3 regions of the Synechococcus sp. H55.10 genome follow, and region 3 is predicted to be linked to each of the others. Evidence: predicted binding sites of a transcription regulator. Region 3 holds the regulator's gene; each other region holds the start of a gene.
What was found. Region 3 encodes NtcA, which controls nitrogen genes in cyanobacteria. Its sites were predicted from a motif close to GTANCNNNNGNTAC; they were not measured.

Region 1 (10,234 bases), on a different contig from region 3:
CCGTTCCATGGCGGCAGGCGTCAGGGCGCCTGTCTGGCTGCAAAACTCTCCCAGGCGGACGGTGGCTTTTTCGCGGGAGATGATGGTGAAGCTGGGGATGTGGGGGTTGATGCGCACCACCACCATGTGCAGGGAGTTGCTGCCCACATCGATGGCGGCGATAACCGGAGCAACTCCAGATTCAGAAGAGGAGACCGGTTTCGCTTCAGAGGCGGCGGCAGAGCGTTCGGCAAGGTTGGCGAGCGAAGAGACCATGAATCGAAGGGGTTGCCACACTTCTAGAATACTGTGTGCTTTCCCCCCTTTTTCCTGGCCGGGTTGTGGGCTGAGGTTCGAGGGGGCAATTCCCCCTGCCTGGGATCCCGTCTGCCCTGGGCTCAGCCTAAGATAGGGACACGGATAGTCGTTTTTTTGTCGTTAAGCGGGTTCCGATGTCTCAACCAGCCGCGTCGCCTCAGCAGGCCAACAGCCCTCTCAAGCTGCTGCGTACCCACGAATCTCCCAAGCTGGAGCGCATCCGCCACACCACCTCCCACGTTTTGGCGATGGCGGTGCAAAAGCTGTTTCCCAAGGCCCAGGTCACCATCGGCCCGACGACCGACTACGGCTTCTACTACGACTTTGACCATCCCCAGCCCTTCACGCCGGAAGATCTGGAGCGCATCAAAAAAGAGATGCAGGCGATCATCAAGAAAGGATTGCGGGTGATCCGCGAGGAGGTGAGCCGGGAAGAAGCCAGGCGCCGCATTGAAGCCCTCGGCGAGCCTTACAAGTTGGAGATCCTGGACAGCATCCCCGAAGGCGAGCCGATCACCATCTACCATCTGGGGGACGAGTGGTGGGATCTCTGTGCCGGCCCCCACGTGGAAAACACTAAGGAGATCAACCCCAAAGCTTTTGACCTGCTCAGCGTGGCCGGCGCCTATTGGCGGGGGGACGAGACCAAGCCCCAGCTTCAACGCATCTACGGCACCGCCTGGGAGACGCCGGAGGAGCTGAAGGAATACAAGCGGCGGCTGGAAGAGGCCAAACGGCGGGATCACCGCAAGCTGGGCAAGGAGCTGGGCCTTTTCATCTTTTCCGACGAGGTGGGGCCGGGCCTGCCCCTTTGGACCCCCAAAGGAACTACCCTGCGCTGGGTGCTGGAGGATTTTCTCAAGCAGGAGCAGCTCAAGCGGGGCTATCTGCCGGTGGTGACGCCCCACATCGCCCGCGTGGATCTGTTCAAGATCTCCGGCCACTGGCAAAAGTATCGGGAAGACATGTTCCCTATGATGGCGGAGAATGAGCAGGCGCGGGCGGCGGAGCAGGGCTTTGTCATGAAGCCGATGAACTGCCCTTTTCACATCCAAATCTATAAATCGGAGCTGCGCTCCTACCGCGATTTGCCGCTGCGCTATGCCGAATTCGGCACCGTCTATCGCTACGAACAATCGGGAGAGCTGGGAGGGTTAACTCGCGTTCGCGGCTTCACAGTGGACGACGCCCATTTGTTTGTCCGCACCGATCAATTGGAAGAAGAGTTTCTCAAGGTTGTCGATCTCATTCTGGTTGTTTTCGAGAAGCTCAGACTCAAGGATTTTCGCGCCCGCCTCAGCTTCCGCGATCCCAAATCCGATAAATACCTGGGATCCCCGGAAGAGTGGGACATGGCCGAAAATGCCATTCGGCGAGCGGTGGAGAAGCTATCAATGCCGCATTTTGAAGGGATCGGGGAGGCGGCTTTCTACGGGCCAAAGCTGGACTTTATTTTCCGCGACGCGCTGGATCGGGAGTGGCAGTTGGGCACGGTGCAGGTGGATTATCAAAACCCGCAGCGCTTTGATTTGTACTATGTAGCCGAAGACGGATCCCGGCAGCGGCCGGTGATGATCCACCGCGCTCCCTTTGGCTCGCTGGAGCGGCTCATTGGGATCCTCATCGAGGAATATGCCGGGGATTTTCCTTTCTGGCTGGCACCGGAACAGGTGCGCATTTTGCCCGTTTCCGACCAATACCTGGGCTATGCCACCCAGGTGCGGGATCACCTGCGGGAACAGGGGATCCGCGTCCACATCGATGCCGACAGCGACCGCCTGCCCAAAAAGATCCGCAACGCCGAGAAGGCCAGGATCCCCTTCATGCTCATTGTGGGAGAACAAGAACAGGCAACCGGCACAGTGAGCGTGCGCCAGCGCCACGGCCAAGACCTGGGATCCCTGACGGTGGCGGAGTTCCTGGCCCAGGCGCGAGCGCTGGACTAGCGGCGGTTAGGCTACCTGTTCCAGCAGCAGCTTCTCGTTTGAATCTGGTTGAAATGTCCATAGTCGTTTCAAACAAGGTTAAGACTCTTCGCTGCCGTCCCAAGCGCTCCGCGCCGCTGACGCGTTCGCCTTTGCCGGCAGGGGGTGTTGGTACCCCCGACCCCTCTCCCGCAAGGGGAGAGGGGAGCTAGAGATCAACCAGCAAGCTGTTTCATAACCGTTTGCAATGACTATAGTCACTTTGAACCGAGGTGAAACAGCCTGTCGATCTAAGCCGTTCTCCTGCCCATACGATTGTAGACAACAGCACTATCAACTGTAGCCCTTACTACAGTATTGCTTCCTTCATCGGAGATACACTTTTAGGCATCTGCAGCCTGACTCCAGAGCGACGGCTCAAGGATAGATCCGATGCCCAAAACGCTGTTTAAAGTTGACCTGACCAAGCCGATGGATCAACAGGATCTGCCAGGTCACAACCGCTGGCATCCTGACATCCCTGCGGTGGTTTCTGTGAACCCCGGCGAAGTCTTCCGAATTGAGTGTAAAGACTGGACGGATGGACAAATTAAGAACAACGATGATCCTTCCGACATTGAGCAGGTTGACCTAAGTGTTGTTCATGTTTTAAGTGGGCCTATTTGGGTTAACGGCGCCCAGCCTGGAGATATCCTGATCGTCGATCTGCTGGACATTGGGCCACTGCCGGGAGACGAGTGGGGGTTTACAGGTATTTTTGCCAAAGAAAATGGCGGAGGATTCCTCACCGATCATTTTCCCAATGCGGCCAAGGCCATCTGGGATTTTCAGGGTATTTACACCACTTCCAGACACATTCCTCATGTGCGCTTTGCCGGCATTATCCACCCTGGCCTCATCGGCTGCGCTCCATCCCACAAGTTGCTGGCAACTTGGAACAAGCGGGAGGCTGAGCTGGTTGCTTCGGCTCCTGATTTGCGCACTTACGGCGCGGGCCTATCTGGTAATCAGCCTGTGCTGGCCGCCTTGCCCAATCCCAAGAACGCGATTTTGGGAACCCTGCCCAAGTCAGAGTATGAGCGGGTTGCTGCCGAAGCGGCCCGGACGGTGCCCCCACGGGAGCACGGCGGTAACTGCGATATCAAAAACTTGTCTAAGGGAACACGGATCTACTTTCCGGTTTACGTGGAGGGTGCCAAGCTGTCGATGGGAGATATTCACTTCTCACAAGGGGACGGAGAGATCTCTTTTTGTGGCGCCATTGAAATGTCAGGCTATATCGATCTCCATGTTGATCTAATTAAGGGTGGCGTTGAGAAGTACGGATTGGTTAATCCCATCTTTAAGCCTGGCCCTGTAGAGCCGCGTTACTCAGAATATCTTGTCTTTGAGGGCATTTCTGTGGACGAGTTTACAGGTAAGCAACATTATATGGATGTTCACATTGCTTACCGACGTGCCTGCTTAAATGCCATCGAATATCTGAAAAAGTTTGGCTTTACGGGAGAACAAGCTTATCTCCTGCTTAGTTCTGCACCCGTGGAGGGCAGGGTGAGCGGGATCGTCGATATTCCTAATGCTTGCTGTACGGTGGCCGTTCCTACACAAATCTTCGAGATAGATATCCTACCCAGGTAAATCCTTAGCTGTTCTTAGATGTTTCGAGCCATCTTGATATCTTTCTCAAGTGTTGGAGTAAGAAGATGCCCCTGTATGAGTTTAAGTGTCAAAGCTGTGGTGAGTTTGAGTTATGGCGACCTCTGTCTCAATACCGGGATCCAGCGTACTGCCCCACTTGTAAGCAAGTGGGTAAGCGTCTTATTTCGGTTCCCATGATTCAACTTTCTAGTTCCTTGCCAGCTCCAAAGGGTGAAAGAGAACCTAAGTTGATCAGGCGGGAACAGCACTCAAACTCTGACTCAAACTCCCGAAGGTATCGACTCCAATCTTGTGGGCGACCCTGGATGTTGCATCATTAGTCGTTTGTGGGCTGGTCAGACCAGATGAAGGAGCCCTGCAGACAATAGCAGCTATCAGGAGCCACAGCCCTGCTTTATTCGGCTGGGAAGCAACATGATGAATCAGCGCTTTATTTCATTTATTGGTGATTCGTAAGGGCCGCCTTGTGGGCGAACTCGCGCCCAAAGAGGCCACTGAAGAGCGTCTGGAACTGCTGATGGGAGATACCCAGGATTTTTCAGCAGCTCAGGAAAAGTTGGGGGTAGTTTGAGAAGACCCTGTTGCCCGCTCTTGGGCCAAGGCTGCCCGCCGCTGCTCCAAGTCTTGCGGGGAGATGCGCCCGTAGGTGACGCTCAGCTCCGCCAGCCGCTGGGCCAGCTCCGGCCGCAGCATCTCCTCGCGGTAGCGCCAGGCCCAGTTGTTCTCGGCCCTGCCGGGGAAGTTCATGCGCGCCTCTGCCCCCAGGCCCATCACATCCTGCAGGGGAATGATGGCCAGGTCGGCCACGGAAGCCAGGGCCAGGCGAATCAGATCCCAGTGGATGCCGTCAGATCCCTGGCAGCCCAGGTAGCGCAACAGATTTTGTTTTTCCCACTCCGGGCGTTCTGGGTCATGAAACCAGCCCACCACGGTGTTGTTGTCGTGGGTGCCGGTATAGACGACGAAGTTGCGCTCATAGCTATGGGGCAAATAGGGGTTATCGGGCCCCGAGCCAAAGGCAAAGAGCAGCACTTTCATGCCGGGCAAGCCAAATTGATCCCGCAGTTGCAACACTTCCGGTGTGATGTCCCCCAGGTCTTCGGCAATCACCGGAATTTCCCCCAGCCGGTCGGCCAACGCCTGAAAGAAGTCGGCCCCCGGCCCTTTCTGCCACTCGCCTTCTACTGCTGTTTCCGCCTCGCCAGGGATGGCCCAGTAGCTCTCGAAGCCGCGGAAGTGGTCGATGCGGACGCAATCCACCTGCTTGAGAATGGCCTGGATGCGCCGGATCCACCAGTCGTAGCCGCGAGCCTTGAGCACCTCCCAGTTGTAGAGAGGGTTACCCCAGCGCTGCCCAGTGGGGCTGAAATAGTCGGGGGGCACGCCGGCTACCTGCAGGGGCCGTCCCTGCTCATCCAGGTGAAACAGCTCGCGGTTGGCCCACACATCGGCACTGTTGGGGGCGACATAGATGGGCAAGTCGCCGATCAGCCGCACCTGATGCCGATGGGCATACTCCCGCAGGGATCCCCACTGTTGGGCAAATAGGTATTGCCAAAACATCTGTTGGGTAATGGCATCGGCATAGCGGTCGCGGGCCTCTTGCAAGGCCAGGGGATCCCGTTGTGCCAGGGCCGGATCCCATTGGGTCCACTCCTGGTCACCATACACCTCTTTGAGGGCCATGAACAGAGCGTAGTCCGGCAGCCAGTCGGCCTCGGCAGCACAGTAGGCTTGAAAGGCTTCCCAGTCGGCGGCGGTGGCCTTGTCTTTGAAAGTGGCCCAGGCGCGGCGCAACAAGCCCAGCTTGAAGGGGATCACGGCTTCGTAGTCCACCCGCTCGCCATTCCCCGCCTGGATGGCCGGCCATTGGGGCAGATCCTGCCAGCCGTTGGGTTCCAGCCAACCGGCTTTGACCAGCAGCTCTGGGCTAATCAGCAGCGGGTTGCCGGCAATGGCAGAAAAGCTCATGTAGGGGGAGTTGCCCCAGCCGGTGGGCCCCAGAGGCAGCACCTGCCAGAGGCGCTGGCCGCTCTCCACCAGAAAATCCACAAACCGGTAAGCAGCCGGCCCCAGATCGCCAATGCCAAAGGATCCCGGTAGCGAGGTGGGGTGCAAGAGGATCCCGCTGAGTCTGCCCATGCGCATGGCTAAGCCTTTTTGCCCTGAGTGGTTTCACCGCCTATCGTGTCACTTTTGCAGCCCGATGGACAGCTCCAGAGGAGACAAAGTCCCAACCAAGTTGCAAAGGTGCCGGGATCCCGTCAGGCCATCTCAGGTGCAGGGCAGGCTTGGGCATACCAGTTGTAGAGGCCATCGCCGGTGGTGAGCCAAGTGTGGGGACGGGATTGGATGTGCTGCAGCGCTTTTTTCAGGGATCCCATGCGCAGAGGCTGCCCGACGATGAAGGGGTGCAGGCCAATGGCCATGATGCGGGGGGAGCGTTCCCCATCCTGCCAGAGGCGGTCGAACTGGTCGATGAGCGCTTGGGCAAAGGTTTCTGCCGGCAGGCGGGCGCTGAGACAGAGGCTGATGTCATTGGCCTCTAGCGTATAGGGGATCCCCAAGAGGGGGCCGGCGGCAGTCGGGAACCAATAGGGTTGATCGTCGTTCACCCAGTCGGTGGTGTAGCGGATCCCGGCAGCCTTGAGCAAGTCAAAGGTGTTCTCGCTAACGGAAAACCCCGGCGTCAGCCAGCCCCAAGGCCGGGAGCCCGAAACCTGCTCCAACAGGGACAAGCTGCGCTCGATCAGCTCTTGTTCGGCTGCGCGGGCCAGGCCGCTGTGGCCGGTGGAGTTGTTCCAGCCATGGGCCAGCACCGACCAGCCGTAGTGGCGGATCCCTTCGATGATGGGGGGGTAAAGCTCTACCATTTCCGCGTTCAGGGCGGCAGTTACCGGGATCCCCAGCTCGGCAAACAGCTCAAACAAGCGCCAAATGCCCACCCGATTGCCGTAGTCCCGCCAGCCGTAGTTGGCGATCTCAGGAGAGCTGGTGAGATGGGGTTGAATGGCCGTGCCCAGCCTGCCGAAGGTGAAGTGCTCGATGTTCATGACCACGTAGACGGCCACCCGCGCCTGATCCGGCAGGCTCGGCAGCTCGCGGCTGGGCAGAGCTGAGTAGGCAGGCGGCAGCATCCCCCTCTCTCCAGACACTCCATACCACCTTAGCGGGCCAGCCGGCCTTTCGATTCCCCGGCAAAGGACAAAGCCCGCACCTCTTCCAGGGTAAACAGGCGACGAAACGGGATCCCCATCTCGCGGCAGCGGTCTTCTGCCCCTTCCAGCCGATCCACCAGCGCCAGGATCCCTTCCGCCTGATAACCTGCTGCCCGCACCCGCTCGACAGCCTTCAAGGCCGAGCCGCCGGTGGTCACCACATCTTCCAAGATCCACACCCGGCTGCCCGCCGGCAACTCCGGCCCCTCAATCCAGGCCTGGGTGCCGTGACCTTTGGGCTCTTTGCGCACGATCAGGGCAGGTAGGTTGGCAGGCTCAGCGTGCAGAGAAGCCAGGCTCACCGCCGTCACCAGCGGATCCGCCCCCAGCGTCATCCCGGCCACAGCTTCGGTTTCGGGAGGCAACAGCCGATGGAGCAGGGATCCCACCAGGTAGGCACCCTGGGGATGAAGGGTGACCGGCTTGCAGTTGATGTAGTAGGGGCTCTGTTGCCCAGACGTGAGAGTAAAAGATCCCTCCCGGTAAGCCAGTTGAGCAAGGAGATACAAGAGTTTCTCCCGCGCTTCCTCTGAAGAAAGGGTCAGGGGAGAGCAATCGAGAAGCAGCACAGCAGGGATCCCCTCAGACAACCACCTGAGCCATCAGTTGCTCGACCAGCAGAAGCAGTGTGTTGGCAACAGAAGCCGGCTCTTGGGCATTCAACGTGGCGTAGGGAATTGAGCCATCTTGAGGGTTCAAAAGCAACAAAATATCTTCTGGATCCCAGGCATTGGGGTGATCGACATGGGTGATCCCGATAACCGAGGGGACATTTGTCCTCGCCTTCATAAAAGCTTGGATGGCCTGGGCATTGCGAAACTGTCCGGGCAAGTGGGCGGGCACCAAAAGGATGTACCCATGGGCGCGCTTGATCAAAATATCCCACATAAAGCTAAAACGGGCCTGGCCGGGGGTGCCGTAGAGATGCAGCCACATCTCTTCTCCCTCTTCGCCAATTCTCAGGCGGCCAAAGTCCATGCTGACCGTTGTGCTCTTCTTAAGTTCTGCCACCTCATCGGTGGCCTTGCGATCCGTGTCGACCACTTCGATCTCGCTAATGGTGCGGATAAAAGTGGACTTTCCAGCCCCCACCGGCCCGGTTACAACAATGCGGAGAATATTGTCCATAGTTAGCCTCAGTCGTAAGCCCCCAGCGCAGACCCGCCTGTACAAGCTTAATAAATATTTAAGAGGAAGCTAAGCTGGTAGCGATCAGGCGTTTAAACAAAGCCTCGCTCATGCCCGTTTCTTGCTGAACAGCGTTATAGGCCACCTCAAGATAGGCTTGCTCAATAAAGGAAAGGTCGATCATACAAACTTTGCTTAGACTCATCCGCAGCTGCTCGGGCTTGCCCTCTTTGACCAGCCGGCGGCTCACCTCCTGCACAACCGTAGCCATAGCCGGCACCACGTGTTGAGGGCCGATGCCAACCCGCACATGAACTAGGCCGATTTTCCAGCGGCGCTCGGCATACTGGGGGCCCCAGTTATCCATGCCTGTGAACATTTCCTTAAACCAGTCGGCAAAAGTCTGGCCCAGCCGCTGCCGGTTATGCTTGGCAATGACAGCCGCCATCTCGGCATCGCGATCCAAATAGCCGTAAAAGGCATCCGACATTTCTGCGGCGATGCTGCTGCCCCAGTCGGCACTCTGCTGCAAAATCCTCTTATCTTCATCTGTAAATTGGGTGCGCGACATCAGGACTTGCAGCAGCTCCAGAGGTTTGATAGCCATAGTTCCCTCAAAATCAAGTCAAAATCAAACTTAGCTTCCCCACTTAGCCTCTCTACTTCATGGCTTCCGCAATGCTTGCTGCCACACGCTTCATCTCCAAAAACAGCAAGCCCTGCTTTACCTCAGCGCTGGCAATCGTCAGCAAGACAGCATCGGGGCCGCAACTGGCTAAAACTCCGTATCCTTTTTCTCCCTGCACAAAGATTCTCTCTATGGTCCCACGACCCAACTCTTTCCCAATCCGCTCCCCCAAAGAAAGCATGGCAGCAGACATGGCCGAGGTTCTTTCCTCGTCCATGCCTATGGGCAATGTGGATGCCAAGGGTAGCCCATCAGGAGTGACCACAGCCGCTCCTTGAATTTCTGGCGTGCTGGAAACGTAGTTCTGGAGAATTGCCTGCAAAGAGGATAAATTAGCCATCCTTTCTCTCCCCGCTTTCAAGTCTTTTTATCATCTTCCCGCCCACTTTACGGTTACTGATGATCCTGCCCGCTGCAGAAGATACTGCCACAAAACCCTCTCACTTATCACGGACTCCCTTCAGTAAAGTAGCCAGTCGCGCAACCAGTGAGGGCTTGACCCGGTCGCCTCCTTCCTGGAAAGACTTAGTGCCCAGCTTTTCTTTCGCAGCTTCCAATTCCAAACTGTCTGCCACCGCTGCCGACTTATCTGAGAAAACCAGAGGCGAAGAGGGAACAATGGCCGTTGGTCTGTCACAGGGGCTGATGAGCCCCAGCTTGGCCAGGCGGGCGCAGGCATAGCGAACTTCCAGAAGATCTGCCCCCAGCAGCCGGGCCAAGTCAGTCAGCCGGCGCGAAGGTGAAACCTGCTCCAGGATCCCCCACTCCAAGGCAGAGAGCTTGTACAGGGGCAGCTCAGTGCTGGTGCGCCAGAAATAGCTGTCCGGCTGCGGCAGGTTCTCCTCAGGAAACTGATCGAGCTTAAGCTGCTGTAGCCCTTCCAGAACCACAGCACTGGCCCCCTTGCTCAGGCCAGTCATCTCCCGATAGGGCATAGGTGAGTTAGGTAGGAAGCTGAAGTGGCCCGCTTCCAGAGCAAACAAGCTGTAGAGACCCACCTGCAGTTGGTGGCGGAAGAGCTTGGCCAAAGCTGCCGGTGAGATCAACCCTTGCCGCTGCAAACACCGCCCCAGCGGCTCTTCCAGTCCACAGAAAGAAGCCAGCTTTTCCACCACCCGCTCGCTGACCAGGCCGGAACGGGCCAACAAACTCTCCAAGCGATGCTCCTCTTCGGGGGGCAGAGCCGCAATCACCCGACCTTGATAAAACCAGATTTTGTAGATGCCGTTTGGGGCCCAGATGGAAAGTTGCCCTGTCTTGCTGCCCCTTTCGATCAGTTGCAACAGATCGGGCAAAGAAAATTCCTGGAGGTCTCCAAC
Region 2 (10,234 bases), on a different contig from region 3:
GAAGGTTACCGCGCATTTGGGATCCCTGCCGGCAGCTCGCGCTTCCGCAAACTTGGCTTTGAGGGGGGAACTATCCAGGCCAATTTGCAAATCCCGGTACTCGTTGGCAATGCTGATGCACTGACCGTCCAAGTTCAGGCGGGCCAGAATGTACATCGGTACCGGCTTGCCATCGGTAACTTTGCCGGTGGTGATGAGATAGGGCATGGGGGTGAGAATGTGCGCCCCATCGATGCCGCCAGCAGCGGATCCCAGCACCAAGTTGTCGCGGGTGGTGCCCCAAGAGGCCTGCTTGACCACCTCCACGTCCTTCATGCCGTACTTGTCAAAAAACCCCTTCTCTTTGGCGATGATCAGGGGGGCGGCGTCGGTGAGAGCAATGAACCCCAGCTTGGCCCGCGGGGTCTCGGGAGTATCGGCCTGGGCCACCCAGTAGCCCTGACCCAAAGATTGCGATTGGGCGCGTGGGATCCCAGCCGCGGCTGCTCCTGCTGCCAGGGCGGCTGCCCCGGCCAAAAATTGGCGACGGGAGAACAGTTTAGACATCGGAACCTCCAAGATTTTGAACGACGCAGAGAGAAAACCTTCCCCAGACTTGGCCCCTACTTAGCAAGCCATCACGGGGGAAGAAGCAGTTTGAGCAGCCGATGGACGCTGGCGCGGCCTGGCCCCGAAGTGCTCAATCAGCAGCTCCACCAAGACGGGCTTGAGGTCTTCGCAAGGGATCCCTCGACGCACACATTCGCCCAGCTTGGCGTCTTTGCCCACTTCTCCCCCCATGTAGATGTCCACCGCTTCCACCGGCTTGCCGTCCTTGCGGGCGGTGGTGCCCATTAGGCCGATATCGGCCACCTGGGGCTGGCCGCAGGAGTTGGGGCAGCCCGTCCAGTGGATGCGCACCGTCTGCGGGATCTCCAGCTCGGCTTCCAGCTCTTCCATTAGAGCCACAGCGCGGTTTTTGGTCTCGATGAGGGCAAAGTTGCAGAACTGGTTGCCCGTGCAGGACACCAGCCCCCGCTGCAAGGGCCCTGGGTTGGGGGAGAACTTTTTCAAGAGCGGCTCTTTAAGCAGCGGCGCCACCCGCGAATCGGGCACATTGGGGATGAGCACGTTCTGCTCCACCGTCAGCCGCAGCTCCCCGGAGCCGTATACCTCCGCTAGGCGGGCCAGCTCCATCATCTCCAGGGCATTCAGCCGTCCCACCGGCACGTGCAGGCCAACGAAGTTCAAGCCCGGCTGCTTCTGGGCATGCACCCCCAGGAGATCCCGCTTCTGCCAGACCACCTCATCTTTTTCCGCCGCTCTGGACAGCGGATGGCCGATCTGCCGCTCCACAGCCGCCCGAAACTTCTCCAGGCCCCACTCGTCAATGAGCCACATCAGCCGCGCCTTCTGCCGGTTGGCCCGCAGGCCGTGATCCCGGTAGACCAGCAGCACCGCCTCGCACAGAGGAACCACATCGCGCGGATCCACCCAGACATCCAGCCCGATGGCCTCGGCACAGCGGCGGGCCGAAAAAAAGCCCCCCACCAAGACGTTGAAGCCCAGCTTGCCCGCTTTGAAGGCCGGCACAAAGGCCAGGTCGTTGATCTCCGCATGAACGGAGTTGTCGCGACAACCGCAGATGGCGATGTTAAACTTACGCGGCAGATTGGTGAAGGAAGGGTTGCCCTCGCCGTTGTTGGTTACCATGTCCTGCACCTTGCGGGTGAGGCCGCGCACGTCAATCAGCTCATCTGGGTCAATGCCCGCGAGGGGGGATCCCGTAATGTTGCGCACATTGTCCATGCCCGACTGGATGCTGGTTAGGCCCACCTCCTTCAAGTAGCCCAAGATCTGGGGCATCTCCTCGATGGGGATGCCGCGCAGTTGCAAGTTCTGCCGGGTGGTGATGTCGGCTACGCCATCTTTTCCATAGGGATGGATGATCGCCGCCAACATCCGCATCTGGCCGCTGGTCAGGATCCCATTGGGCAGGCGCAGCCGCAGCATAAACTGGCCGGGCGTGCGCTTGCGAAAGAAGATCCCCAGCCACTTGAGGCGGTGATCCCGGTCGTCTTCAGGGATGTTCTCCCAGCCCATGCGGGCAAACGCTTCCAGCTCGGCTTTGACCGCCAGCCCGTCCTTTTCGCTTTTGAGGCGCTCAAATTGGTTCGCCATCGTCGCTGCCGTAGGGTAACACCGGCTACCTTAGCGATGGCCAACCGTTAACTTTGGTATTTGCCGTTACATTTTGTAACAAGTTATGCCGTTTTGTCATTTTCCAATTGCGGTTTGTGCATAAAAGTAGGCTTGCAAAGGTGAGGCACAGTCATTTCAAGCAGCAATGAAACGTTTCTCTGCATCCTCATGGCTATGCAACGCTGTCGTGAACGCGCTGCTCTAACCCCCCTCTCCCTTTGGGAGAGGGGCTGGGGGTGGTCGCGTGAGCGGCGCGGAGCGCTTGGGCCATCCCTCAGGGAGAGGGGCTGGGGGTGAGGGCTGGGCGGTCTGGATCTGGCTCTGCCGTGCTATGTGTAGTCGAGGTCGATTTTGGTGAACTATGGCCGGCAACTCTATTCGCTTTGGTACCGACGGCTGGCGAGCCGTGATCGCCGACGGCTTTACCTTCCAGAACTTGGCTATTGCCGCCCAGGCCAGCGCCCAGGTGTTGGCCCGCACCTATCCCGGCGCAGGGATCCTGATCGGCTACGACAACCGCTTTCTCTCTGAACGCTTTGCTGCCCACGCTGCCGAGGTGGTGGCGCGGTTGGGGATCCCGGTTTATCTCTCTGCCTGTGCTGCCCCGACGCCGGCCTTCAGTTGGGCAGCCAAGGAGCGCGGCTGCCATGGAGCCTTGGTGATCACCGCCAGCCACAACCCGCCCCACTATTCCGGCCTCAAAGTCAAAGGCGGCTTTGGCGGCTCCGTGCCCCCGGAGGTCACCGCTGCCATCGAGCAGGAGCTGCACCACCTGCAACCGCTGGGATCCAACTCCGCCCCCATCCACACCTGGGATCCCTGGCCTGGCTACCTGGCTCAGCTCAGCCGCTTTGTGGATCTGGAAAAGCTCAAAGGCTCCCCGGCCAAGATCTGGGTAGATGTCATGTTTGGCTCCGGGGCTGGGGGCCTCAAGCGCCTCTTGGGAGAGAAGGTAATTGAATTGCAGGCGCATCGGGATCCCTTGTTTGGCGGGTTCTCACCGGAGCCGCTGCCGCAAAACCTGCAGACCTCTGCCCAGATCATCGCGGCGGATCCCGCCCCGTTAAAGATGGGTCTGGTCTTCGATGGCGATGCCGACCGCATTGCCGCCCTCGATGGACAGGGGCACTTTCTCAGCCCCCAGATCCTCATTCCCATCCTGATCGACCACTTGGCGGGGCGACGCGGCCTGCGGGGCGAAATCGTCAAAACCATCAGTGGCTCGGAGCTATTCGTCAAGGTGGCGGAGCGCTATGGCCTGCCGGTTACGGAAATGCCTGTGGGCTTCAAATACATCGCCGAGCGCATGCTGACCACCCAGGTGTTGCTGGGGGGAGAAGAATCCGGCGGCATCGGCTACCTGGGCCACATCCCCGAACGGGATGCCCTCCTCTCTGCTCTGTACTTGATTGAGGCCGTCACCGAAACCGGGCAAGATCTGAGCGCCCTTTACCGAGCTTTGCAGGAACGGGAAGGATTTAGCTCGGTTTACCAGCGCCGCGACCTGCACCTGGCGGATCAAAACCAACAAGTCAGGCTATTTCAACAGTTGCAGGCGGATCCCCCGTCTGAGATTTTGGGGCAGAAGGTGATTAAGCATTTCGACAAAGACGGCCACAAGTTTACCCTTGCCGACGGCAGTTGGGTCATGATCCGCGGCAGCGGCACCGAGCCCCTGCTGCGGCTTTACTCCGAAGCCAAAACCCCAGAAGCAGTCAATCATCTGCTGGATTGGGCAGCCGGCTTGGTCAACACAAAGGGATAGCTTGGTAGCTCCGCACTTTAGTGCGGGGAAGAAAAGCCCGTAAGCAACTTTAGATGCTTGCCAACGGTGCTCACAGGCAGTATGTCTGTCGATGAGGTGCACCGTTTCCAGGCGAGCACCTACCACGATGAAAAACCCGACCGGTGACAAACGCCCAGGAGATAGCAACGTCTCAGCCAACCTGCAAGGACTCCGTCCCGCTGACGCGAACAGAAAAGTAAGCAGAACTTTGGCGCCTTGCCTTAAGGAACTGTGTAGCGGCGTCTTGACAGCACCTTTGCGACTCCGTTTCTGGGCTACGTAAGAATTCCTCGCCTCTAGGCGGGGAGAGTGTCAAAACAGCTTCCCACCCCAAATCATCTTTTTAATTCCTATAAACAGGAGCCGGGGGCGATCGCGGCAGCACCACGGAGCGCCATCCCTAGCTCCCCTCTCCCCCAGGGAGAGGGGGCGGGGGTGAGGGCCCCAGGGAGAGGGGTCGGGGGTGAGGGGTTGGGGGTGGTCGCGCTAGCGGCGCGGAGCGCTTGGGCCCCTGGGAGAGGGGTCGGGGGTGAGGGAATTCTCAACCGACCCTAATTGAAAGTCACAGTAGCTGTGTTAGAAATTACTGATTGCGCCCCACTGCTGAAGAGAGTGACGGGTGGGTTGGTATAAGTCGTTGGTGGCGGAGGCGGAGGCGAGATCTGTTCCACAGATACAGAAACCACGCAGGAGGAATTCGGAGCCAGAGTTCCACCTTGAAGGGCAATTGTGGTTGAAGGAATTGCTGGTTGTAGTAGAGAACCAGGAATGCTGGGGTTTGCCGTGAGCGTGCCACCGCACGTATTTAAAGTAACTACATTCGTTTCAGTAATTCGCAAACCACCTGGCAAAGCATCTATAAAGCTAAGTCCAGACAAAGGTACAGGAGCATTGTTGGTGATGGTAAAGATAACGGCTACAGTGCCGCCTGTTGTTGCTGTGATAGGGCTAAACTCTTTGGTAAATATTGGAGCAGGAACTTGGTTTACGGTTAGGCTGACAGGTGCGCTTTGAGCGGCAGGAGCCTGGTTGCTGGTGAGCGTTGTGGCAGGGTTCGTGTAAGTGCCCGTATTTGTAGCAACCACCTGAACGCTTATCAAGCAGCTTGAATTGGGACTAAGCTGGCCGCCGGTCAGAGAAATAAAGCTTCCATTTGCAGGGGCGCTTGCAGTTCCCCCACAGGTATTGTTGAGGCCAGGGACGGCAGCAACGGATAGCCCTGCCGGCAAGATTTCCGCAAAGCTGAGGCCGGTCAGTTGGATGCCGGAGTTGTTGGTGATCGAAAAACTTAAAGTAACAGGAACACCCACCGAAGTCGTGCTCGGACTAAAGCTCTTGGTAAAGGTTGGAGCAGCCAAGGGGGCCGGAGGCAACCCAACAATGCTGGGAGAAGGGTTGGGGCTGGGCAAGGGCGGGATCGTCGGCGCCGAGACGGGAGGGGGCACGAGAGGGCTGGGCTGGGTTGGGGGAGCAGCTCCAACGGGAGGAGTAGCCGGCACTCCCACGCCAGTTCCGCCGGGTTCTACACTTGGGTTTTGCACAGGAAAGATCGGCCCAGGTATAAAGCTGGTTGCATTCTTATCCTTCGCCTGTTGGCAAGCCGTCAGCAAACCAACACAGAGGCAAGCCAAAACCCCAGCCAGCTTTCCGGTTTTCATTCCCTCATCCTCCTGACCTTAAATCTCTCGCAGCAATTAAACACTGCCCTTAGCCAGCTTCACGCTAGGTAGCCTGAGCGCGTGCCTCTAATCTTAGGGCTTGGCCAAACGAATCGCGAATGACCAGGATCACCAAAACCCTTTCTCCGGTAGCAACGTTGGCATTGTAGGCCACCAGATCAGCCGGGAAGGTAAAGCCATTGGTGAGGGTGATCCCGTCGGTTCGGTCGGCGTAGCTGTTGCCTCGGCCTATGAGCGTATTCCTAAACTGCTCGATGGCTGTCGGCAAGAAAATGCCGGTAATATCTGTGCCGCGGCTGATGTTGAAAAACTGCAGCTCTACGCTGGCAATGACCCCTGGCACCAACAAGCCGCGCAAGGTAACTGTTACAAAAGCGGATCCCACTGGGTTAATCGGAACAGGGTTTGGCGGGGTAGACGGGGTAGAGAGCAAAAGGTTGAATTCCCCATTTGGAGCTGGCCGTAGACTGGGTGGATCCGGCAGGTCAGGCTGAATGGGTGGCGGCGTGATGGGGGCAAAGTCTGGCCCAGGGCGGAAGGTGATGGGTGTGAGGTTGGGCGAGATCGTGGGGGCTACGGCCACGGGAGGAGGCGTGGATCCATCGGCGGTCAAGAGGGGTGGCAGGCCGCCCGTAGTCTCGCTGCTGCAGGCAGTGGCTAGCGCCAGCGAAGCCCAAGTTGCCAGAAGAGAAAGGCCGCCACGGCCAGGGCCTGAGCCAGAACGTCGTTTCATCGGGGAATTCTCCACTCACTCACACCACAGCAAATCCTTCCGCCAATGTCCAGCCGGGATCCACTGAATCTGCCCCTGTGCATGGGCAAGATTATGAGGGATCCCGTTTCAAAGGCGGATGCCTGCTGTTAGTTCTACTGCATCTTGGGGCGTTGTCAAGCAAGCGGAAAAGCAAATCCAAGAAATTTTTTCGGAAATGGCCCATCCCCTAGATATGGGGTATCATAGCCTCAAACAGGGGCGGCCAGCTTACCTGTAGCGTTGGGGTTGGGTGCCTTTTCCTCCATTTTGTGTGTGGATTTCCCCAGATTAGGGTGTGTGAGGCAGTGCCGTATGAACTTCAAAGGTCGCTCATTGGCAGTTTTGTGTGGAGTCTTGCTCCTAGGTGGCTGCGGTCAAATTGACGAATCCCCCGCCTTGCCGGGGCCTGTCCAGGTGGATCCCACGGCGTTTGTCTCGGCGCAGGAGTACCGCTTTACCCCCGGCTCAGTGCTGGAGACCACTAGCCTGCGGCTAGACTACGTCAACCCAAAATTTGACAACGGGATCCCTGTGCGGAACAGCGGCTTTCAAGGCAGCGGAGAAGCCCGCATTACCAACGTAGAGGCCCGCATTCTGCCGGTCAATGAGATCCCAGCCAATGAACTGACAATTGACTCAACCCTTCGCTCCAGCACACTGGCCATCCAGATTGCCCGATCCACGCCGCTGGTGAATCTCATCGCCTTCGGCCCCAACGACGGCAGGCTATCTACGCAATTCAGCATTGCCGGGCTGGTTGCCCTTTCGACAAACCCCAACGACCAGCGCATTCGAGTCAACACAACCTTTAGAGCTGCCGATCCGGATACGGAAACTGTTTTAACTTTAACCGTGCGCCGCATCTTGGTTAGCCGCAATGGCAACCAAGTCGTCTTAGAGGGAGATTCTTCTCTCATTGTCCCTACCGTGGGAGTACTCTATGAAGATCCCGGCCCTAATGGCAACCCACCGGCAGGATCCTTTGTCAATCCTCCCCCACCTCAAGGGCCTGTCACTGCCATTCTGCAAACCGGCAGTTTCTCCGCTAGCTTTGTGGTGCGGCAGCGGGGCGTGGCCGGCGATGGCACTCCTGAAGATGCCCTGGCTCTCTTTGCCCGCCTGAACTTCCGGCCCAACCAGGCGGAAATCGTCTATCGTCCCGCCCAGGTGGGTACGCAGTCGGTGCTATTTGCTCCGGATCCCACTCGTCCGAACATCTTGCCCAACCAGTTGGTGCGCATCCGGCGTCTGCTGAACGGTCGGGTACAAGCGGAGTTTGACCCGGCCAATGTCAGCACAGTCCTCAACTTTGTCCAGGTCAGCCCGCCGCCACGACCTTTCCCCACCCCGATCCCGCAGTTGCCCGTCCCTGAGCGTCCGGGTGCTCCCACAGTCTTCGATTACTTCTTCTCCTTGCGCACCGAGCGCTCTACGGGTACCTTACCTGGCTCACCTGTGGAAGGAAATACCCCTGAGCCGGTTATTCTTCAGGGCATTGTGCCCGCCACTGGCGATTTTGTCTTCCGCACCCTGGCCGGGGCACAATTGGCTGGCCCATTCAACAGGGCAGATATTGGCGGTTCTCTGCTGCGAGGCAACTTGAATTTGGTTTTCGACTCAATGACTTCTGCCGACCGGATCTCCGGCCAGTGGTTCCTGGAACAGGAGTTTCCTACCGGCAACGTTGAGACTGGGACAGCAAACGAACCGGGAAGCCCTGCTACCCAGCAAGGAGCTATCCTAATCATCCGTGGCTTCTTTGAGGGCGCGCAGGTGCGGCTCTAGCCCTAGCAGCCTGTTTTGAACCCCTCTAGCTCGGCCCTTGTGGCTGAGCCTTTTCTGTAGGTTAAAGTTTCGGCAGATCCATAAGCACCTAGGATAACCCCGACCTTGGGGTAGAGGAGCCTGAAGTTCCCTTCTCAGCGCATACCTACCTGTACCTCTGCATCGGTTGAAGTCGGCGTTGCCGGAAAAAGTCGTATCATTGCTAGATTGAAGCCATGGGATCCCTGACTCTGCCTGGTAGAACCGAACTTTATGACTGTTCCCCTGATTCAAAATCGTGACGCTTTGGAAAGCCGTCTTAGAGAGATTCCCACCGAGCCTGGCGTATATCTAATGCGAGATGCTACAGATCAGATTCTCTATGTAGGCAAATCTAAGAAATTGCGCTCTCGCGTGCGTTCTTATTTCCGTTTTGCTGATGATCTGTCTCCTCGCATTCAGCGCATGGTAGCTCAGGTTTGTGAAATTGAGTTTATCGTTACCGATAATGAAAGTGAAGCTTTGGCTCTAGAAGACAATCTAATTAAGACTCACCAACCCCCCTATAACGTCCTCCTTAAGGATGATAAAAAGTATCCTTACTTGTGTATCACCTGGTCAGAGCTTTATCCACAGCTTTATATCACTCGTCACCGTCGTCTCAATCAGAATCAAGACAAATACTACGGCCCTTATACTGATGTCGGTTTGTTGCGCTACACCCTTGGATTGGTCAAGCGAATTTTCCCCTTGCGTCAACGAACTAAGCCTCTGTACAAAGATCGCACCTGTTTGAACTATGACATTGGACGTTGTCCCGGAGTATGTCAAGGCTTGATCAGCCCAGAAGACTACCGCAAAACGCTAGCTCAAGTAGCCATGATCTTCCAAGGCCAGACGGATGAGCTGATCAGACAACTGCAAGAGAAAATGATCCAGGCTGCCGAACAAGAAAATTACGAGGCAGCTGCGCGATATCGGGATCAAATCCGCGGCCTAGAGCAACTGGGCGAATCCCAGAAGGTCTCTTTGCCCAACTCTAGCGCCAGCCGTGATGCTCTGGCCCTGGCCATGAACGATTCGCGAGCCTGCATTCAATTGTTTCAGGTGCGGGCCGGCAAGTTGGTGGGACGGCTGGGGTTTGTTGCCGAAAATCGGGGCGATGATCCGGCGTTGATTTTGCAGCGAGTTTTACAAGAACATTACCAATACTGTGATCCGGTGGAAATTCCTTCGGAAATCTTGACCCAGTATGAATTGCCCGATCGCGATTTTCTGGAGTCTTGGCTGAGCCAGAAAAAGGGCCGCAAGGTAAGCCTTATCACCCCTCAACGGCAGAGCAAAGCAGAGCTGATCGAGTTGGTGGAGCGAAACGCCGAGCTGGAGCTAGCCCGCAGCCAGCGCCTGGCCGATCAGAATACTGCTGCCTTGGAGCGCTTGGCGGAAGTCTTGGATCTGCCGGAGCCGCCCCGCCGTCTGGAAGCTTACGATATTTCCCACATTCAGGGATCCGATGCTGTGGGCAGTCAGGTGGTGTTTATCGATGGCCTGCCGGCCAAGCAACACTACCGCCGCTATAAGATTCGCAACCCTGAGGTACGCCCCGGCCATTCCGATGATTTTGCCAGCCATACCGAGGTGGCACGGCGTCGCTTCAGCAAGATGACTCCCGAGGATCAGCCGGATTTGGTGCTCATCGACGGGGGCAAGGGGCAACTGTCGGCAGTCATGGCCGTCTTGGCGGATTTGGGTTTGGATCACCTGCCGGTGATTGCCTTGGCCAAGCGAGAAGAAGAGATCTTCCTGCCGGGGGATCCCGTGCCGCTGCGGTTGGCTGCGCAAGATCCGGCTCGCCTGCTGTTGCAACGCCTGCGAGATGAGGCCCACCGCTTTGCCCTTGCCTACCATCGCCAGCAACGGAAGCTGCGCCAACAGGCCTCTACGCTTGACGAGATCCCCGGCCTGGGCAAGTACCGGCAAAAGCTGCTAATGGAAGAGTTTCGGTCGATTGCTCGCATCCAGGTGGCCTCAGAAGACCAGTTGGCCCGGGTGCCCGGCATTGGCCCCAAG
Region 3 (10,234 bases):
AAGCCCGGCACCGCCTATCCCGCCACCCTGATCACCACAGCAGATCACGACGACCGGGTGGTGCCGGCCCACAGCTTCAAGTTTGCTGCTGCCCTGCAGGCGGCACAGGGGGGATCCCAGCCCATCCTCATTCGCATCGACACCAAAGCCGGCCACGGGGCCGGCAAGCCCACCACCAAGCTCATTGAAGAGACCGCCGACCGCTGGGCCTTTTTGGTGCAAGTGCTGGGGAGGGATGGAACGGGAGTTAGCGAGCTTTAGGGCCCAGGCCCACCCGGCCGGCATAGACTGCCGCTTCCCCCAGCTCGTCTTCGATGCGCAACAGTTGGTTGTATTTGGCAATGCGCTCGCTGCGGCAGAGGGATCCGGTTTTGATCTGGCCGGCGCGGGTGGCCACCGCCAGGTCGGCGATGGTGGTGTCTTCTGTCTCACCGGAGCGGTGGCTGATCACAGAGCGAAAACCTGCCTGGCTAGCCAGGTGCATGGCCGAGACCGTCTCCGTCAGCGTGCCAATCTGGTTGAGCTTGATCAAGATGGCATTGGCGGCGCCGCTGTCGATGCCTTTCTGCAGCCGGGCTGGGTTGGTGACGAACAGGTCGTCCCCTACCAGTTGCACCCGCGATCCCAGTTGAGTGGTGAGGGCCTGCCAGCCGGCCCAGTCTTCCTCCGCCAGTCCATCTTCAATGGAAAGGATGGGATAGTTGGCCAGCAGTTGCTCGTAGTAATTGACCATTTGCTCGGCGCTACGGGCTTGGCCCTCGAAGTGGTACTGCCCATCCTGCAGCAGCTCGTTGGCGGCCACGTCCAGGGCCAAGGCGATATCTTCCCCCGGCCTGTAGCCTGCCTGTTCGATGGCCGTCAGCAACAGATCCAAAGCTGCCGCATTGGAGGGGAGATCGGGGGCAAATCCGCCTTCGTCCCCCACCCCGGTGGACAGCCCCTTCTGCTGTAGCACCGTCTTCAGCACCGCAAACACCTCGGCCCCGTAGCGCAGCGCCTCGCGAAAGCTGGCCGCACCAATGGGCACCAGCATAAACTCCTGGATGTCCACGTTGTTGTCGGCGTGGGCACCGCCGTTGAGCACGTTCATCAACGGCACCGGCAGCAAGTTGGCAAAAGGCCCGCCCAGATATTTGTAAAGAGGCAGGCCCACCGCTTCCGCCGCCGCTTTGGCCGTCGCCAGAGAAACTGCCAAAATGGCGTTGGCCCCCAGGCGGGACTTGTTGGGGGTGCCGTCCAGGTCGATCAGCAACTGGTCGATGCGGGCTTGGTTGAGGGCATCTTCTCCCCGCAGCTCCGACTGGATGGGGCCAAGAATGTTTTCCACCGCCCTCAGCACGCCCTTACCTCCATAGCGCTTGGGATCCCCGTCCCGCAGCTCGTGGGCCTCAAAGGTACCGGTCGAAGCGCCGCTGGGCACCTGCGCCAAGCCCGTTGCTCCGTTGGCCAGGCCCACCAGGGCTTCTAGGGTGGGGCGTCCTCGCGAGTCGAGGATCTCATGGGCGGTAATCCACTCGATGGCCGTTTCCACAGTTACACCTCAGCAATTGGCTAGACAGCTCTGGCCAAAGCCAGATCCCCCCACAGGCTAATAGATCCTTGACCGGGATCCCGTCAGCTTCCAGAAAACTTTAAGAGAGAGAACCCAAAGATTCTGCGGAGCTGCAGGGGTGAATTGAGCATTGGCTGGTTTGGGGGGCAGAGTTTAGGCCCCATCCCCTCTAGACAAAGCGGTGGCTCAGCCGCATCGGGTCGTGTACAGTGATCTTCTTCTTGTAAATGGAAATGTACTTCTTCTTGCGCAGCTCTCCCAACAGACGGGTGATGGTGACGCGGGTCGAGCCAATGGCTTCGGCAATGGCCTGGTGAGACAGCTTGAGATCAATGGTGACCCCATCCGGGCCAGGCACCCCGAAATCGCGGCAGAGGATCAGCAAAAAGCTAACCAGACGGGATCCCATATCGCGGTGAGCCAGCGTCTCGATCATCATCTCCGTTTGCAAAATGCGGGAAGACAAGCTCTTGAGCAGCAACATGGCCAGTTCGGCGTTCTCCCGCAGGGATTTTTCCACCTGCTCAATCGGCAGAGAGAGCAACTCAGCAGGCGTAAAGGCCACCGCGTGATAGAAGCGGTCGGAGCGCTGCCCTGTGATGAAGGAGAGCACCCCGAAGATGCTGTTTTCCCGTAGAAGAGCAACGGTAATTTCTTCCCCCATTTCGTAGACCCGCGAGAGCTTGACAGCTCCTTTCACCAAAAAGTAAACTCGCTCCGCCGGATCCCCAGGGAAAAAGATGGTCTTACCACGTTCAAACGTTTCGATAACCGGAGGATGGTGAGGGCCTCCCAGTTGCTTGAAGGCTGTGATCAGAGATTTTTCTGCGACGGCCACCACCATACTCATCAACCTTTTGAGGTCAGTTTATACCTAAGATCAATCCATGTAAGATCAATTTAGAAGCATTGGGCCGAGTTGCAACCCTATCGACTCCAGAATCGGCAACAATAGCCGGGTTTACCCTAAGGTAGAAGGTTCTGCCTAGGCATCTTTGTAGCATGGGCTACGTTTTTAGGTCTCGTTTCTGTTCCACAAAGGGATCCCAAGCCAAGGGTAGGATAAGGGCTATTGTCACTGGGGCCTTGCCAGCTCTGGGTGGTAGGAAGCAAGTGGTGGACTGGAAAATCCTATGGGGATCCCGGAGGCTGTTGTTGCTGCACCTTCTCAACTGAGCCGCCAGCATTTCACAGTGCGGATGCCGGAGCCGGCCAAGCATCTGCTGGAGGTGGAACTACAGATCCAAGAGGTGGATCCAGAAGTGCCTCTGCGACTGCGGCTGCCGGTGTGGACGCCGGGATCCTACCTGGTGCGGGAATATGCCCGCCATGTGCAAGAGTTTCAGGCGGCAACGGAGCAAGGGATCCCTTTGGCCTGGCGGAAGGTAGATAAGAACACTTGGGAGATCGAGCCGCCGGGCTGTTCGGCTGTGAAGGTTCGCTATCGGGTCTATGCCTACGAGCTGACGGTGCGCACCAACCATTTGGATCTCACCCACGCCTACTTCAACGGGGCGGCGCTCTTTTTCTATGTGCCCGGTCGCGAGCGGGAACCCTACACCTTGACGGTGATCCCTCCCAAGCCAGATTGGCGCATCGCCACCAGTTTGCGACCTTTGATTTCTTCTTCTGAGGATCCTGCTTCCGGCCAGTCTTTTGTGGCGGCAGACTACGACGAGCTGGTGGATAGTCCGGTGGAGGTGGGCCTGCACCAGTTGCGGTCGTTTGCAGTGGAAGGGATCCCCCACTACTTGGTGGTCTGGGGAGCGGGCACTCTGGATTTGGAGCAAGCGGTGACCGATGCCGAGAAAATTGTCCAGGCCACTGCGGCGTTTTTCGGCGGGCTGCCCTACGACCGCTACTGGTTTATTGTGCATTTGTCGGCAGGGGGATTTGGCGGCCTAGAGCACAAGTACAGCACCACCCTCAACTATTCTGGCCTGGAGCTGCATCGGCCCCAGTCCTACCGCCGCTTTTTGGCGCTGCTGGCCCATGAGCTTTTCCATGCTTGGAACGTCAAGCGGCTGCGCCCTCTGGCTTTGGAGAAAATTGACTACAACCAAGAAAACTATGTGGACTGCCTCTGGTTTTGCGAGGGGGCGACCAGCTACTACGAAAATGTCATCTTGCTGCGGGCAGGGATCCTCAGCGCCAAAGATTTTTTGCAGATCCTGGCCGAGCAAATTGGCCGGCTGCAGCGCACTCCGGGTCGGGCCGTGCAATCGCTGCGGGAATCCAGTTTCGACACCTGGATCAAACTCTACCGTCCCCACGAAAATAGCCTCAACAGCCAGGTTTCCTATTACCTCAAGGGCGCTTTGGTCTGCTGGCTGCTGGATCTGCACATTCGCCACCTTTCGGGGGGCCAGGGATCCCTGGACACGGCCATGCAGGATTTGTGGCAGCGCTTTGGCCGGTTTGAGAAAGGCTACACCCACCAAGACTTGCGGGAAGCCTTTGAGCGGGCAGCCGGCGCCGATCTTGGCCGCTTTTTCGCCGCCTATGTGGAAGGTACGGAAGAGCTGGACTACAACGCTCACCTACACCCTTTTGGCCTCACCCTCAAGGCCCACTTCAGCCGCCCTGACCCTTCCCCCTATCTGGGCCTGAACTTCAACGGCGAAGGCAACCGCATCAGCGCCGTCGAGATGGGATCCCCGGCCCAAAAAGCAGGCATCTGGGCCGGCGACGAGCTGGTGGCCTTGGATGGCTTCCGGGTAAGCGCTGCCAACTTGCCAGAACGCTTGGCGGCCTACCAGCCCCACCAGGTCATCTGCCTGAGCGTCTTCCAAGGCGATCAGTTGAAACACTTCTGGATCCCCTTGGATCCACCCCGCCCGGATGTTTACACCCTCGAAGCGTTGCCGCAACTCACTCCCACCCAGAAAGCGCTCCAGCAGGGCTGGCTGGGATCCCTGCTCGGCTCTTCGGGACAAGATACGCCTCTTCTTGAAAATTCGCTCACCTCGCCTGAGAATCTTGAAACAAGCGAGTAACCTAGTTAACTTAAACGAGAAGTAACAACAGGGGTCAGGAGCGAATCTAATGGACTTCGTTTTGGTTTTATTAATTGGGGTGGCTGTTGGTTTCTCATTGGGTGTTTACGTTGCTCGCCATTACAAGGTCAGTCCTAGACCGGAAATCTGGAAACAAGAGATCATTAGAGAGATATCTTCACACTTAAGGCAACACAGCCAAGAACTCAACAACGCCAACAAAACCTTAACCAAACTGGTCGAAGGATTGGCAGACGAGATTTCTCGGAAGTTACAGGCTACTCAAGCCGATCTCAAAGGGCTTAGATCTCGTCTTGTAGATAGTCACCAAGATTTGCTGCAAAGTTGGAGTAGGGATCTTCTGCAGGCTATATCTGTAAAGTTTTCCGAACATAATGAGCAGCTAAACGATCAGCGAGCCATCCTGGAAAACTTAGTGAAAGAAACTAAAGATATTTATCAGCGACTACAGATTGCTATCCAAAGTTCTCCCAGATTAGAGATATCCCAAACTACAGATCAGAGCTCTCAGAATGAGCAGGTTGCCAGTCATGAAACACCAGAGCCTAGGCTAACAGACGATGTACCGAGAGATAAAGAGGAGATCGCTGCCGCCGGTATATTAGAGGTCGACGTATCAAAGATAGAATCATTCTTAAGCTCAAAAAACATAAAAATCAAAAGCATAGATGTGAAAGAAAAAGAGGAAAAATTAGATCAAATAGCTGCCTTTATGGGCAATCGATATTCTTTGATTAAAAGATTCTATGGAATGATTAAATCAAATATGAATAGCGGAAACTCTTTCTCAATAAACCTTAAAGACGAGCCTCAACAAGTAATCAGCTCAACTTGCCAGGTTGCCAAAGAGTTACATGGAATCGCATTTTTAGAAGAGTACAGATACTTTAAGGCACCCAGGTATCTGTTGGTAGCAAGACCCAGTAGGTCGTCCCAAGCACTAAATTTTCTCTCAGGAAAATGGCTAGAGAGATACGTTAGGGATAAGCTGATCTGCCTTGCCGCAAGTCAAGCTGAAAAGATTGATTTCTCTTACATAACAAATGCTCAAGTTACTTTGCCGAATGGAGCTGATTTTGAAATGGATCTTTTCTTTCATATTAACGATCAATTCTACTGGGTGGAATCAAAGACAGGCGAGTACCAAGACAAAGTACAGAAGTACTCCAAGATTGCTTCTGACCTCGGTCTCCAGAAAAACCAAGTTTTCATGGTTTTAACCGATGTTAGCCAAGATGTAAAAACCGGTCTATCTTCCCTCTATCATTTATCAGTCATCAGCGTTGATGAGGTTGAGGCTACCTTTGAGGGGATCCTAAAAAGTCATCTTTGAGAAATCTGAAAGGCACCCAAGCGCATTAGCTCAAGCCACAATTTTGACAGCCTGCTCCACACACCACCAGGGATCCTCGGCAAAAGCCGGCATGGGCGTGCTGCCCGCCTTGCCCAAAATGGCCAGCCGAACTTCCCGATCCAGCCGGGATCCGGCCCCATAGGGATCCTCAGAGGGGGGTTCCAGTCTTTGTCCTAGGGGGGGCATCGCCATGATGCCCGGCTGCATACTGGTACTGCTGACCCAGATTTTGAAGCGATCCACCGCCATATCTGCGCCTTCGGGCAGTTGCATCTGGAGCAGGTAGCGGGGCCCAGAGCCGATCAGCAGGCTCTCGCTGGGGCGCAAACGAGCGGGCAGATCCGGTTGATAGGGGTAAACCAAATCCACGCTGTAGCGCCGCTCGTCAAAGACCACCACATAGACGTGCACGGGGGTGGGGGCTCTGTTGCGCAGGGCGATGGCGAGGTTGCGGCCTGCCTGGATTTGCACCTGTCCCTGGGGATCCCGCGGCAGGGGGCTCACTTCGGCAGGGGCAGAGCTGCTTGCCGGCGTTTCCAGTTGGAGAAACTCCACCTCTAGGACGCTGCTCAAAGCATCGGTGGCAGGTTGCAGGTTGAGGAGGTTGCCAAAAGCAGCCACGTGCTCCAGCAGCCGCACCAGCTTGCGGGGCAGGGCCTGTGGCTTTTTTACCGGGATCCGAAAGGCGGCCAGAGCCACTTCTTCCCCCCGCCGATAGAAGTGGTAGATGGCATCGGGCAGCATCTCTACCCGCAAGTCCGCTGCTTCCGGGTCAGTGTAGGTCAGAAGCGGCGAGGCCGGCAACGCTGCCAGCAACTCGGCAACGGGCATTTGGACTTGGCTGGGATCCGCACAGGTGAAAGCCACCCGCAACGGCTGAAATCGGACAGAGGACATGGGGGCAATCCTGCGAAAACCTGGGACGGAGTCTGGCGAGATCTCCTGCTCTATGCTGCCGGGCAAGCAAGCCAAGCTCTATATTACCCGCTCAGCTCCCCACCCCTCGACCAGGCTGCAACACAGTCAGCTCCAACAGGCCCTAGCTCCGCGATCAAGCTTAACAGCCAGGGCAAGCGGAACCGATGCGGATCCCGGATCTCGTCTGCAAATGATCTCTCAATGGTCTATTCTTGATCCTGTTGTCGGGTTTGTGGCTGGAGTGGAGCCGACCTCTCCTCTTGACTAGCTGATCTAAGGAGAACCATGTTTAGCAAAGCTTTTTCTTTTCAGAAGGTGCTGCTGCCAGGGCGTCATCGGTTGTTTGTCCTGTTCTTGGCTGCCTTGATGGCTGGGCTGAGCTGGGGACTGGCTCCAGCGTTCGCGGCCAAGGATATTCCTGCGGTGGCTCTGTCGCCCACTGAGTCCATTACCTTTACCGAAGCACAGTTAGCCCGAGGCAAGCAACTTTTTAACAAAGCCTGTGCCCAGTGCCATGTGGGGGGCCAGACCTATCCCAACCCAGATGTGAGCCTGAAGCTTTCGGATCTGGAGGGGGCAACTCCTCCACGGGATAATGTGCTGGCGATTGTGGATTACATCAAAAACCCGGTCACCTATGACGGGGCCGAATCCCTGGTTGAGTATCATCCCAACACTCAGCTTCTGAGCGAGTATCCTCGCCTGCGCAACCTCACCGATGAGGATCTGAAGTTGATTGCCGGCTATATTTTGGTGCAAGCCAAAACCTCCCCCGGCTGGGGCGGCACCAAAAGCGAAAGCCACAGCGACCTGTCGGCCTACCTCTGATGCTGCGTCTGGTTCGGAAGTTGCTTATGGGTTGTCGGATCCCGTCCCGCCTCTGGATCTGGGTCGGGATCCTGGCTGTGCTGGGGCTGGCCAGCCCGGTGGCGGCCCGCATTGACCCCTACGTGAACCAGTATTTGCGGGTGAGCGGCCCGGTGGAATTACCTCTAGACGCCACAGGGCGCACCCTCACCTTTACTCCAGAGCAGCTCACGGATGGCAAAAATCGTTTTCAGTCCGCCTGCTTGAACTGCCATGTGGGCGGCTCCACCCTGCCAGCTCCCAACATTTCCCTCTCCTTGAAGGACTTGCGCGGTGCCACCCCACCCCGAGATACGATTCAAGCTTTGGTGGAGTATCAGAGGGATCCCCGCAGCTACGATGGCTCGGATTTCAGCTATGGATGCCGCCCCGTGCCCCCTTCCTGGATGGACGACGAAGCCCTGAAAAATCTGGCTGCCTTTATTCTCAGAGCGGCTCAGGTTGCCCCCGGCTGGGGATCCCATGAGTTGATCGATGTCGGTTGAGGGTTGCCAACTGAGCTGATCCCGGCTCTTTTTCCCCAGACCACCATGCCCAGAGGACACGCGCGCCCTGGGCCGTTTGTACCCAGAAGCGGATTGCCGGGATATCTGGGTGGACCCTGTACGACGCCCCCAGAGCCTTGGATCGATGAGAGCTCAGTACAAAGACCGATGTTCTGCCTTTGGCAGTGGGATTAGCCTAGAGGTGTTGCAACTGCGATGTATGGTGAGCAGCTTTTCCCCTGCCCAATCGACCGAACTCAAGATGCCGGTAACGGTTGGCATCCCCGTTACACCTGCTGCGGATCAGGCTGAGGCTGGCCACCTACTGATCGTGGATGACCAGCCCTACAGTCGCCTGTTGCTGGGGGATCTGTTGGAGAGCATTGGCTATCGGGTCAGCGAGGCCGAAAGTGGCCATCAAGCCCTGCAGATGTTGCAAACCTTCCAGCCGGATCTGATCTTGCTGGATGTGATGATGCCGGGGTTGGATGGGTTCGAGGTCTGTCGCCGCATCAAAGCTGATGAGGAGACGCGCCTGATCCCGGTGGTGTTGATCACGGCGGCCAGCGACCGCACAAATCGCGTGCGCGGCATCGAGGCTGGAGCCGATGATTTCTTGAGCAAGCCCTTTGACGAGTCGGAATTGTTGGCGCGGGTGCGTTCCCTCGTTCGCCAAAAGCACCTCAATGAAGACTTGGATCATGCTGCCCAGGTTTTGTTCGCCATTGCCCGCAGCGTAGAAAGTCGGGATCCCACCACTGGGGATCACTGTGAGCGCCTGGCACAACTGGCCAAGAGCTTCGGCGAGTTTCTCCAGCTACCCCGTCCCCTGATCAAGGTGCTGACCTGGGGAGGCTACCTGCACGACATCGGCAAAGTGGGCATACCCGATGCCATCTTGGGTAAAACGGGCAAACATACGCCGGCAGAGTGGGAAGTGATGAAATCCCACGTCTTGATCGGAGAGGAAATCTGCCGCCCGCTGCGCACCATGAAGGATGTGCTGCCCCTCATCCGTCACCACCACGAGCGTTGGGACGGCAGCGGCTATCCCGACGGCCTCAAGGGAGAAGAGATTCCACTCGTGGCCCGCATCTTCCAGATTGCCGATATCTACGACGCCCTTACCTCGGAGCGACCCTACAAGCGAGCCTTCACCGTTCAAGAGGCCATGGGCATCCTGCGGGAAGAGACGGCAAGGGGATGGCGGGATCCCTACTTGGTGGAGCGTTTCTTTGAGTTTCTGCAATCGCGCCTGCCGGATCTGAAGTAGGCTGGAGAGGGTTATTTGTGTTGTGTTGGCAGGATAGAGCCTTTTGCTGGGTGCCGATCCGTTGCGTCGTTGCGTAGGCTGTCGCCAGTTGTTTCCTCGCTCGCAATTGTGGCGGCTGGTTCGACAATTTGACTCCCACCAAGTGCTTTTGGATCAGGGTATGGGGCGTTCTGCCTATGTCTGTCGCCGGCTAGAATGTTTGCAGGCAGCCCGACGCAAGCAACAGATGAGCAGAGCCCTCAAAGCACCTGTGCCCGATTCGGTGTTTCAGCGGCTGGAGCAGCAACTGCTGCGCGATTCTGAGGCCCAAGGCCCCTGGGAAACATCACCTCCGGAGGCCAGTGCTTCAGACAAAACCTAGGCAGCTCCAGAATTGGCCAAGGTAAGATATTGAGACACCTTTTTAGGTTCATCCAGTTGTGAACTACACGGCAGCCCCTCTCAACTGTCAGAATGGGGGTTGGCTGGGTCAGCCGAGGCTGGTCTGTATGAGCCGCAGAAAGGTTATTCTAAAAGCGCTGTTGATGTTGGTTCCTTCCCCGGTTGTCTTAACTTTATGTCCTCTGCGGATGTTTCCAAAGCAGCTTCGGACTTAGATTCCCTCCAGTCTGCGTCCTTGAAGGATCGCCGAGACGCTGTCGATGTACCGGAGGAAGCGCCCACACACCCAACAGGTTCAGTCCTACCCACTAATTATTTGGATAGTAAAACTGACAAGTAGAAAGGAGCAGAGGCTAGCAGACGAATGACCGATAAAGTTCGACTTTA

Region 1: a site for NtcA is predicted at 2,562-2,575, ahead of fmdA (formamidase). Genes of this name have one in related genera too.
Region 2: a site for NtcA is predicted at 2,217-2,230, ahead of NW858_RS10475 (ferredoxin--nitrite reductase). Genes of this name have one in related genera too.

The regions. Positions count from the first base shown of each region.
Region 1 covers NZ_JANSJJ010000183.1:37,366-47,599, forward strand. The annotation lists gene NW858_RS11030 (HD domain-containing protein) at 1-255, opposite strand, end outside; gene thrS (threonine--tRNA ligase) at 432-2,243, shown strand; gene fmdA (formamidase) at 2,655-3,860, shown strand; gene NW858_RS11045 (FmdB family zinc ribbon protein) at 3,926-4,201, shown strand; gene malQ (4-alpha-glucanotransferase) at 4,428-6,029, opposite strand; gene NW858_RS11055 (polysaccharide deacetylase family protein) at 6,146-7,018, opposite strand; gene pyrE (orotate phosphoribosyltransferase) at 7,048-7,668, opposite strand; gene NW858_RS11065 (GTP-binding protein) at 7,682-8,227, opposite strand; gene NW858_RS11070 (protoglobin domain-containing protein) at 8,286-8,834, opposite strand; gene NW858_RS11075 (roadblock/LC7 domain-containing protein) at 8,887-9,255, opposite strand; gene NW858_RS11080 (DUF4388 domain-containing protein) at 9,356-10,234, opposite strand, start outside.
Region 2 covers NZ_JANSJJ010000164.1:4,770-15,003, reverse strand. The annotation lists gene NW858_RS10480 (CmpA/NrtA family ABC transporter substrate-binding protein) at 1-546, opposite strand, end outside; gene NW858_RS10475 (ferredoxin--nitrite reductase) at 607-2,160, opposite strand; gene NW858_RS10470 (phosphoglucomutase/phosphomannomutase family protein) at 2,543-3,946, shown strand; gene NW858_RS10465 (hypothetical protein) at 4,519-5,325, opposite strand; gene NW858_RS10460 (hypothetical protein) at 5,690-6,379, opposite strand; gene NW858_RS10455 (hypothetical protein) at 6,713-8,185, shown strand; gene uvrC (excinuclease ABC subunit UvrC) at 8,438-10,234, shown strand, end outside.
Region 3 covers NZ_JANSJJ010000155.1:92,878-103,111, forward strand. The annotation lists gene NW858_RS09990 (prolyl oligopeptidase family serine peptidase) at 1-261, shown strand, start outside; gene eno (phosphopyruvate hydratase) at 248-1,531, opposite strand; gene ntcA (global nitrogen regulator NtcA) at 1,722-2,396, opposite strand; gene NW858_RS10005 (M61 family metallopeptidase) at 2,686-4,548, shown strand; gene NW858_RS10010 (hypothetical protein) at 4,598-5,902, shown strand; gene NW858_RS10015 (hypothetical protein) at 5,933-6,820, opposite strand; gene psbV (photosystem II cytochrome c-550) at 7,127-7,669, shown strand; gene psbV2 (photosystem II cytochrome PsbV2) at 7,669-8,193, shown strand; gene NW858_RS10030 (HD-GYP domain-containing protein) at 8,339-9,466, shown strand; gene NW858_RS10035 (YlxR family protein) at 9,528-9,827, shown strand; gene infB (translation initiation factor IF-2) at 10,212-10,234, shown strand, end outside.